One region of the Lysinibacillus sp. OF-1 genome, then DNA from elsewhere that is predicted to be linked to it. Evidence: predicted binding sites of a transcription regulator. Region 1 holds the regulator's gene; each other region holds the start of a gene.

The links. Region 1 encodes CtsR, which represses protease genes until heat stress. Its sites were predicted from a motif close to ATGGTCAATAAAGGTCAAACA; they were not measured.
Region 2: the regulator CtsR is predicted to act here: its motif matches at 1,579-1,599, upstream of clpP (ATP-dependent Clp endopeptidase proteolytic subunit ClpP).
Region 3: the regulator CtsR is predicted to act here: its motif matches at 2,368-2,388, upstream of NV349_RS03510 (ATP-dependent Clp protease ATP-binding subunit).

Annotation. Positions count from the first base shown of each region.
Region 1 is NZ_CP102798.1:4,569,808-4,573,406, reverse strand. It holds gene corA (magnesium/cobalt transporter CorA) at 1-1, opposite strand, end outside; gene NV349_RS22500 (class I SAM-dependent methyltransferase) at 39-722, opposite strand; gene NV349_RS22495 (DUF4870 domain-containing protein) at 847-1,152, shown strand; gene NV349_RS22490 (CtsR family transcriptional regulator) at 1,418-1,888, shown strand; gene NV349_RS22485 (UvrB/UvrC motif-containing protein) at 1,902-2,444, shown strand; gene NV349_RS22480 (protein-arginine kinase McsB) at 2,441-3,550, shown strand; gene NV349_RS22475 (ATP-dependent Clp protease ATP-binding subunit) at 3,540-3,599, shown strand, end outside.
Region 2 is NZ_CP102798.1:3,851,324-3,854,922, forward strand. It holds gene NV349_RS18840 (basic amino acid ABC transporter substrate-binding protein) at 15-803, opposite strand; tRNA gene NV349_RS18845 (tRNA-Arg) at 1,304-1,378, opposite strand; gene clpP (ATP-dependent Clp endopeptidase proteolytic subunit ClpP) at 1,686-2,276, shown strand; gene NV349_RS18855 (HPr family phosphocarrier protein) at 2,894-3,151, opposite strand; gene whiA (DNA-binding protein WhiA) at 3,265-3,599, opposite strand, start outside.
Region 3 is NZ_CP102798.1:759,578-763,176, reverse strand. It holds gene NV349_RS03515 (YjzD family protein) at 1-128, shown strand, start outside; gene NV349_RS03510 (ATP-dependent Clp protease ATP-binding subunit) at 178-2,304, opposite strand; gene NV349_RS03505 (Crp/Fnr family transcriptional regulator) at 2,574-3,260, shown strand.

The DNA.
Region 1 (3,599 bases):
CGGTTTTCACCTCAAATTATTTACTACAAAATATTTATTTAGTGCCCCTCTTTAAAGCATACCCAACCAGCAAATAAAGTAGTGGCAAAAAATCTAGAAGGTTTTGTAAAGCCCGCCTTTTGTAGCAGTGTTAAAATATCCTCTTCACGCATAAACGAAAGGGAGCGAATGGATTTTTCCATCTCTGCTACATCAGATGCAGAAAGCTTTGTATGTTGTAGCCAATAGGAACGCCATAAATCAAATTGTAGTTCAGTTTCTAAAGAGCCGGGCTGACCATATTTCGAGACAAGGACAAACGGTGCTCCAGGCTTTAAATGTCTTGCGATTTCTTCTAATGTAGATAGCTTTTCTTCATAACCCAGAATAAAATGCAGAACGAGAACACAACTTGCTGCATCGTATTTTATGGAGGGTAATTGAGTACCTAGTATTGTTCCTTGGTGGAAAGACAGCGTATTGGGTAGAGTGTGTAGACGTTCCTTTGCTATGCTGAGCATGGACTCTGATGGATCAATACCTGTGAATGACCAGTCGGGCCTTCCATCTGCAAGCTGTAAAATTTCATTGCCGCTTCCTGCACCCACAATTAACATATCAGCTTTATCTGGGAGTGTGGAATGATAAAAGGTTTGTATTAAACGTAGCATGGCATCATAGCTTGGCAATGTACGACGAATACCCTTTTCATATTCGTTTGCTAATGTGTTGTTAAATTCCATCTCTCATCACAGCCTTCCAAAAAAAATTTAATAAATCTTATTTAATGTGAAACTATTACGGGTATAGTTCCGTAAATAGTAGTACATAAAACATAGACAAAGTACAAAGAAAGGGTTGATATATATGGAGACTAAATGGTCTAAAGTAATCATACACGCAAGTGCATTTTTTGCGCCATGGTTAGTACCTATTATTTTCTTCTTAATTAGTTCGGATGAGGAAGTGAAGGCGATTTCTATTCAAGCATTGCTCTTCCAAATTGTTATGGGTATTTTAATCGCTATCTCAGTTGTTTTAAGTTTTGTTCTTATTGGGTTACCGTTTTTAATCATTTTCGGCATCATGTTATTTGTTGTACCAATTATCGGTATCGTAAAAGCATTGTCTGATGAGCCTTGGCGTTATCCAATTGTTGGTCGTTGGGTATAATTTTCATAGACGCAAGTATATGCTAGTTGCATATGCTTGCGTTTTTTCTATGACTAATAAGGGTACATTAGGTATATGAGCAAATTATAACCCGCGCAGTTTTAACTGAAAAAGTGCTGTTTTTCGTACTAAAATAGGCATTTTAAGACTTTTCACTTTTCTATGGGCGAAATCATTGCAATTTTTTTGAAGCGTTTTGTATAATATACTAAAAGAAAGTCAAAGATAGTCAAAGTCAGTGAAGCAAGCGAGGTGTATTCCTAAAATGCGTAATATATCAGACATCATAGAAGGTTACTTAAAGCAAGTACTTGAATTAGGTGGAGAAGGGCATATTGAAATTAAACGGAGTGAGATTGCTGATAAATTTCAATGTGTGCCATCACAAATAAATTATGTAATTAATACAAGATTTACTGCCGAGCGAGGTTACCTTGTTGAGAGCAAACGTGGTGGTGGTGGGTACATACGAATTTTACGTGTCCGCGCGCATTCACAGATTGATTTAATCGACGATGTTCTCAGACAAATAGAAGGTGGAGCATCTCAAACGATGGCAGAAGATTTAGTATATCGGCTCATCGATGAGCAGGTAATTTCAAAACGAGAAGCGAAATTAATGTTAGCAGCAATTGATCGCTCCACAATCGATTTACATCTCCCTTTAAGAGATACTATTCGAGCAAAGATCTTGCGAGCAATGCTGACAACAATCAAATATGAACAGCAAAAATAGTGAGGTGATGGAAATGATATGCGAACATTGTAAACAACGTAATGCGACAGTTACAGTAACACAAGTTCAAAATGGGCAAAAGGTGGAGCACCATTATTGTGACGTCTGCGCCTCACAGTTCCATCCATTTCATGCAGAGTTTAAACAAGAGCCAGTGTCTATTCAACAGCTATTGTCGAACTGGTTCGGCTCGCCTACATGGCAAAAGGTGGGGGAAAAACAACAAGTTCAACCACAACAGCAAACATGCCCACAATGTGGATTTTCGTATAAACAATTTTTAAAAGAAGGTAAATTTGGATGCCCGAGCTGTTATGACACCTTTAGTGAGCATTTGCCTAAGCTCTTTAATCGCATACAGGCAGGCCCTCAACACATTGGTAAAATGCCTGGTGCTCGCAGTAATGTGTATGTCATTAAAAAGCAAATAGAGGATATCCGCAAGCGTATGAAGGCCGCTGTAGCAGAAGAACAATTTGAGGAGGCGGCGAAGCTCCGTGATGAAGTTAAAGAGCTAGAGAAGCATCTACAATTTGAAGGTGGTGATGTGTCATGATGATTGATTCATTTTTAGAGCGTGCGACCCCAACGTGGATGCATATCAAGGATGATTATTCAGATATTGTCATTAGTACACGTATTCGCCTTGCTCGAAATTTAGATGGCTATCGATTTCCATTAGCTTTCTCAGAGAATGAGGCACTGCAGGTGGAACAGGCAGTTACACATGCACTAAGTGATAGCCCAACGCTTCAAAATGATTATGCTTATTTTGCTATTAAGGATTTAACGCCTCTACAGCGTCAAATTCTTGTAGAAAAGCATTTGATTAGTCCACAGCTTGCTAAAAAAGAGCAAGTAGGCTCCATACTTCTTTCTGAAGATGAATCCGTTAGCATTATGGTGAATGAAGAGGATCATTTACGCATTCAATGTATGACAGCAAGCTTTCAACTTCAAAGTGCCTATGAACAAGCAAATAAAATTGATCGTATCCTAGAGAAAGTATTACCGTATGCCTTTCGAGATACTTTTGGCTATTTAACAAGTTGTCCGACGAATATTGGCACGGGTCTTCGCGCATCGGTCATGATGCATCTACCCGCACTGACATTAACCGGGCAAATGAATCAAATTATTAATGCCATGACTCGCTTAGGAATGACTGTAAGAGGTATATATGGAGAAGGCAGCGAAAATTTAGGAAATGTTTATCAAGTGTCGAATCAAATTACACTTGGGAAGACAGAAGAAGACATTTTAGCAGACATACAAAGTGTCGCTGAAAAGATTATCCAAAAAGAGCGACACGCAAGAGGGAAGTTGATGGAAAAGGCAGAGCTTGCTCTAGAAGATAGAGTATATCGGGCTTTAGGTACCCTTACACATGCGAGAATTCTAACAAGTGAGGAAGCCGCTACCTGTCTATCTAATGTTCGTTTAGGAGTAGATCTACAGTTAATTGATGGGATTCAAGCAACAACCTTAAATGAATGTGTTGTTAGTATGCAACCAGGTTTTTTACAGCACTATGCAGGTGAGGCATTGCCCCCTGCTGAACGGGATCGTGTCCGAGCGGAAATGCTCCGTGAGGCATTATCTCAAGAATATGCGAATAAGCCTATAAATGGGGAAAAAGGAGAGGATTTATATGATGTTTAATCGTTTTACACAACGCGCGCAAAAAGTATTACAGCTTGCTCAGGAAGAG
Region 2 (3,599 bases), 720 kb from region 1:
TCATCATTCATTTATTACTTGAAATCAGAACCTGTAATTTCTTTTAATTTACCGTTTTCTTTAATCTTTTTAAGACCTTCATTTAATTTATCTAATAGCTCTTTGTTTCCTTTTTGAACCATAAAGCCATAATATTCTTTTTCAAATGCATCATCTTCGATTACTTTTAGTTTTTGATCTGGATGCGCTTTAATGTATTCGTAAACTACCGCATTGTCTCCAATAGCTGCATCAACGTTACCGTTTAACATCTCTTGAATTGCGATTGGTTGACTTTCAAACGCCATAATATTTGTACTTGCTTCCCCTTGTAGCTTTTTCGCCGCCATATGACCTGTAGCATTAATTTGTACTGATACCTTTTTATCTTTTAGTTCAGCTAGAGATTTAATTTTTGAATCTTCTTTTACAACAATCAATAATTGAGACTCATAATAAGGCTCTGTAAAATCAAATGATTCTTTACGCTCTTCAGTAATTGTGATTCCTGAAGCACCAATATCTGTTTCACCGTTTTTAATTGTTTGGAAAACTGGCTCCCAACCAATGTTATTCCAGTCAACTTCAAAGTCCATTTCATCAGCAATAGCTTTTAAAACATCGACATCAATCCCCACAATTTTCCCTGAATCGTCAACAGATTCAAATGGTGCGAAAGTTGCCTCTGTACCAACTTTATATATTTTCTTACCATCTTCTGAAGATGAGCTTCCTGAAGATGCACCATCCTTTGTACCACATCCTGCAAGTGCTAATGTTAATGCTGCAACCATCATCAGTAGCATCCAACCTGTTTTCTTCATTGTATTTCCCCCTATTTCGATAATTTTCCGAAATGCGTATTATTTTTCGCAATTCGGAAATGTTAGACTATTAGGTCAATTATATTAATATTATAGTATTTAGACAACAACTTTTCGCATAAAACTAAATATTTTTTCATATTAATTTATAATAAACTTATATAATTAGAAGAAACATGTATAAATAACAAGAAATCTAATCTAAAATTAATATATATACACTACAATCCACACCAAATTTCGATAAATTTAGGCAAAAAAAAAGAATCCCCTCAGATAGGATTCTTTTTTTCGACTATTTCTAGTCTTCACGTACAGTATGTCCACTAAAAAATAATTTGGAGTTATTGCTTTTTTGAAGGTTTGAAAGGAATAAATAGGGGAATAATGCCAACTAGGACAGTATTGCACCTATATCTCCCTCTCGATCTCCGCTAAGCAGGCTGCTAAACTACTTATTAGGAGATGAGCTATAACAAGTCTATCTATATTCAGTAAAATGGCGCCCTCGGAGGGAATCGAACCCCCAGTGCAAGAACCGGAATCTTACGTGTTATCCATTACACCACGAGGGCAAAGGCACAAAAAAAAAGTACTCACTCTAGGCTTACGAAAAGCATGATGTAGATAACCCTCATTTTTTGAAGCATACCTGCAAAATAGTGTACTGTACTTTAAACTTATAACCTCAATTATTATACAAGCCTATCACATATAATTCAACCATAGAATGCAAAAACATTTTATTTTTTTTATTTCACTTTAGCAGGGTTAATATTTGACCTTCCCTGACTATAATGTGTATGATAAGGATACAGCTGAAATAACAATGGAAATTTTCAGCAAAGGTATTCGAATTTAGTTTTTTAAGGAGGATTTAACATGAATTTAATTCCTACAGTTATTGAACAAACAAGTCGCGGTGAACGTGCATATGACATTTATTCACGTCTACTTAAAGACCGTATTATTCTTTTAGGAAGCGCTATTGATGACAATGTGGCTAACTCCATTGTTGCACAACTTCTTTTCCTACAAGCGGAAGATCCAGATAAAGATATCTCTCTTTACATTAATTCACCAGGTGGATCAATTACGGCTGGTATGGCTATTTATGACACAATGCAAATCATTAAACCACAAGTTCAAACAATTTGTATTGGTATGGCTGCATCAATGGGTGCTTTCTTACTAGCTGCTGGTGAGCCTGGTAAACGTTTTGCATTACCAAATGCAGAAGTAATGATTCACCAACCACTAGGTGGCGCACAAGGTCAAGCGACAGAAATTGAAATTGCTGCTAAACGTATTTTATTCTTACGTGAAAAATTAAATGGCATTTTATCTGAACGCACAGGCCAACCACTTGAAGTCATTGCTAGAGACACAGATCGTGATAATTTCATGACTGCTGAACGTGCTAAAGAATATGGTTTAATCGATCACATTATGCACCGTAGCGATAATAAATAAAAATGAGAAGGCATCACAGACTCGCTCTGTGATGCCTTTCGTGTTGTTGAGAAAAGGTGATGTCAACGGCAGAAACAGCCATTTTGAAAGGGGAGGGGTTGATTTCCGTTCCGCCAGCGTCCTTTCCAGGGGGCGCGCTTCACTCACTGCATTCGCTCCAGGGGCTCCTCTAGGACGCTAATCCCCTAGGAGTGACGCTGGCTCCACTCCCATCAACCATTCTGCAAAAGTGTCTTTTCCTGAACAAAATAGCCCTTTATTTATATTATTAGAAAGAGGATAGGCTCTTATTTTCAATGCGGAGAAGTGATGGATGACAACACTTCTCCATAAAGCGTAGTGAATACCTTCACTTTATTTGAAAACCTTTCTAAAAAGAAACATTTTTATGGATTGGGGTGGAAGGCTACTTGACTCCCGTGGGATAGCGAGACAGGCGAGCCTCTAAACGGAGCGGTAGCGGAGGAAGCTGCTCGGCGCTCGCCCACAGGAAAGCAAGTAGCCTGCAATAGAAATCCATTTTCACCTTTCACAAAAACGCTATGGATGGTTTTGTTTTTCAACACTATGAAGGCATCACAGATTTGCTCTGTGATGCCTTTTGTGTTCAATGAATGTTAGTCTTCATTTTCGATAATTGTAGCCAATGCTGTAACCGCTTGCTCCGCATCGCTGCCGTCACTACTTAAAGTAACTTCAGTGCCTTTAGCGACTGCTAAGCTCATGACACCCATAATGGATTTGGCATTTACTTTTTTCTCGTCTTTTTCCAGAAAGATATCCGCACTAAAACGATTTGCTTCCTGTACAAATAGTGCTGCTTGTCTAGCTTGTAGTCCTAATTTTAATTTGACCTGGACTCTTCTCTCAATCATACTCAAAACTCCCCTTCACTACCGTTCATCTATTAGTTTTATCTTACCTCACTTACTAGCAAAAGAACAATAAGCGATTACGCATGACATTCATACCTGAAAAGTATGAAAACTTAACCACCTATTTTTTCACCACGTCTTAATGCATCAGCAATCTCATCAATTTTTCTCAATCGATGGTTAACACCTGATTTACTAACCGTTCCACTTGATACCATTTCACCAAGCTCTTTTAATGTCACATCCTGATATTCTACCCGTAGACGTGCTATTTCACGTAGCTTTTCTGGTAGCTGATCCAGACCAATTGAATTTTCAATAAATCGAATATTCTCTACCTGTCGTAATGCTGCACCAATAGTTTTGTTTAAGTTGGCTGTTTCACAGTTCACAATACGGTTGACGCTATTTCGCATATCTCGCAATATGCGCACATCCTCAAACTTCA
Region 3 (3,599 bases), 900 kb from region 1:
CTGTACTTGGTGTACCATTTGATTTTAAAACAGGGGCAATCGTTTCTGTTGTATTCTCCATTCTAATCTTTATTATTGGAGCAATCATTCCAAACGACCCTACACCAGAAGCTGCAGACCATCATTAATTTATCTAGAAAAAACCTGTTCAGCACATTGCCGAACAGGTTTTTTCTGTTATTTTTCCACAACACATTGACCATCACGCATTTTCACATGCAAAGTTTCTCCTGGTAAAACCTCACCACGAAGCAGTTCTCTAGCTACTGCTGTTTCGATATGTCGTTGTACAAAGCGTTTTAATGGTCTCGCTCCAAACTGAGCATCCGCTCCTTGCTGTACTACCCAGTCAATAACCTCTTGCTCGACAGATAAAGTAATTTCCTGTTCTGCCACACGTTTAATCAGTTGCTCCACGTACTTCCAAGCAATCGCAGTAAAATGCTTTGTAGATAAAGCATGGAAAAAGATAATGTCATCCATACGGTTTAATAATTCTGGTTTAAAATGTTGGCGTAGGGCCGTCATCACTAAGTCTTCAACAGCATTATCGCCTTCTTTTGCCTCCATTAAATAACTAGAGCCAATATTGGATGTTAGAATGACCACTGTATTTGTAAAATTCACCATACGTCCCTGACTATCTGTAATGCGGCCATCATCTAAAATTTGTAATAAAATATTCGCCACATCTGGATGTGCTTTTTCAATTTCATCTAGGAGGACCACGGAATATGGATTTCGGCGTACAGCCTCTGTTAATTGTCCGCCCTCCTCATAACCTACATAGCCTGGAGGAGCACCAACGAGACGAGACACACTATGTTTCTCCATGTATTCACTCATATCAATTCGAATAAAGTGATCTTCTGCATCAAATAACTGCGCAGCAAGTGCCTTAGCAAGCTCAGTTTTACCAACACCTGTTGGACCTAAGAATAAAAAGCTCCCAATCGGACGATGTGGATCTTTAATACCTGCACGTGCACGCCATACAGCTTCTGTTACTAATTGTACTGCTGTGTCTTGACCGACTACTCTTTCATGTAATGTATCCTTTAATCGTAGAAGTTTTTCACGCTCTCCTTCTACTAATTTTGTTACAGGAATTCCTGTCCAGCGGGAAACGATCGCAGCAATTTCATCTGCCGTTACTTCTTCACGTAAAATGCGGGATTCTGCCCCATTTTCTAACTGTTTTTCGAGTTCCTGAATTTCCTTTTCTAATGTTGGGATTTTGCCATGGCGTAATTCCGCAGCTTTATTTAAATCATATTTACTTTCTGCTTCATCTAAATCACGACGGTATTTATCTAATGTTTCCCGTTTTTTCTGAATGTCGTGTAACATTTCTTTTTCTGCTTCCCATTGTTGGCGCATGCCCTCTGAGGATTCTTTTAATTTTGTTAATTCCTCACGCAATTGCTCTAGACGTTTTTTACTTGCTTCGTCCTTTTCCTTACGTAATGCCTGTTCTTCAATCTCAAGCTGCATAATGCGACGTGTCACTGCGTCTAATTCCTGTGGCATCGAATCAATTTCTGTACGAATCATCGCACAAGCCTCATCAATTAAATCAATTGCCTTATCAGGTAAAAATCGCTCTGTAATATATCGGTTGGACAGTTCTGCTGCCGCAACAATTGCTCTGTCATGAATTCGTACTGCATGATGTAATTCAAAGCGTTCTTTTAAGCCCCGTAAAATGGAAACCGTATCCTCAATCGAAGGCTCACGTACAAGAACTTGCTGGAATCGTCGCTCTAAAGCAGGATCTTTTTCAATGTACATACGATACTCATCTAGTGTTGTAGCACCAATACAATGTAGTTCACCGCGTGCAAGCATAGGCTTGAGCATATTCCCTGCATCCATAGCACCGTCTGTTTTGCCTGCGCCGACGATGGTATGAATTTCATCAATAAATAAAATGATTTGTCCTTCTGAATCTTTCACCTCTTTTAACACACCTTTTAAGCGCTCTTCAAATTGGCCACGATAGCTTGCCCCTGCGATTAAAGCACTCATATCTAGCTCATATAACACACATTCTTTCAAGCCCTCTGGCACATCGCCTTTCACAATACGCTGTGCTAAACCCTCAACAATCGCTGTTTTACCAACTCCTGGTTCACCAATTAATACAGGATTATTTTTCGTTTTGCGTGTTAAAATACGAATGACATTTCGAATTTCCTCATCACGCCCGATAACTGGGTCCATTTTGCCGTTTTTAACTTCTTCAATCAAATTTCGTCCAAATTGCTCTAGTGGTTTTTTGTTATCTGTTTGTTGAAATTGCATAGCTAGCACTCCTTTACCATCATGTTTCTTATCATTGTTATACCCATTCTTGTTCTTTTAAAAAGTTTGACCTTTTTTGACTAACTTTATTTTACATCAATCGACATTGCTTCGCAAAGAAATCGCACTAAAATTTTTTCACGGATTATGGAAATTTACGTTATAATAATGATATGTTTCTATGTTTTAGTATCGAAAAATCCACTATCCTTTTGTAATAATTGCCGTTTATTACAAAAAGAAAGCGATGTGTTGGAGATATGGTTTTAATGGATAATATGTTTGAAAAAATGAAGGATCTATTTCAAAAGCATGGTGTTTTTATCAAAGTGAATAAAGGAAATAAAATTTTTCTAGAGGGTGAACGGGCAAAAGAAATTTATTACATCCAATCTGGTGTGATTTCGATAAGCCAAGAAACCGAAACTGGCAAGGAATTAACTATTCGTATTTGTGGTCCTGACAGTATAATTGGAGAGGGGTCATTATTTTGTAACCTAGTCTATAATTCCATGACTGCAAAGGTATTAGAGCCTTCTACGATGTATGTGTTAAGTCGTAAATCATTGGAGCATTTACTAGAAGATCAGCCTACTGTTATGGTGGAATATATAAAGTGGTTGCAAACAGAAAACTTAAAGCATCAAAGTCGTTTGCGTGATTTAGTGTTAAATGGTAAAAAAGGTGCTTTATTTTCAACGCTCATTCGGCTTTCCAATACGTATGGTAAACCTTTAGAAAATGGCTCAATTTTTATTGATTTCCAGCTAACAAATACAGAAATTGCGAATTTGTGTGCAACAAGTCGTGAAATGATTAATCGTATGTTGAATGATTTAAAAAAACACGACATTATCACCTTTGATAAAGGCTTTATTACAATTCATGATTTACAATTTTTAAAAAATGAAATTGCTTGTGAAAATTGTCCATTACAAATATGCCGTATCGATTAATTTCGTTACAAACGAAATCCCTGCCTATAAAATATAGCAGGGATTTTATCGTGTTGAAAAACAAAACCATCCATAGCATTTTTGTGAAAGGTGAAAATGGATTTCCGTTGCAGGCTACTTGCTTTCCTGTGGGCGAGCGCCGAGTCGCTTCCTCCGTGCAGGGGCTCGCCTGTCTCGCTATCCCACGGGAGTCAAGTAGCCTTCCACTCCAATCCATAAAAATGTTTCTGTTTAGCAAAGATCTTCAAATAAAGTGAAGGTATTCATTACTCTTTATGGAGGGTGTTGTCACTCATCACTTCTCCACATTGACAATAAGAGGCTATCCTTTCTCTAATC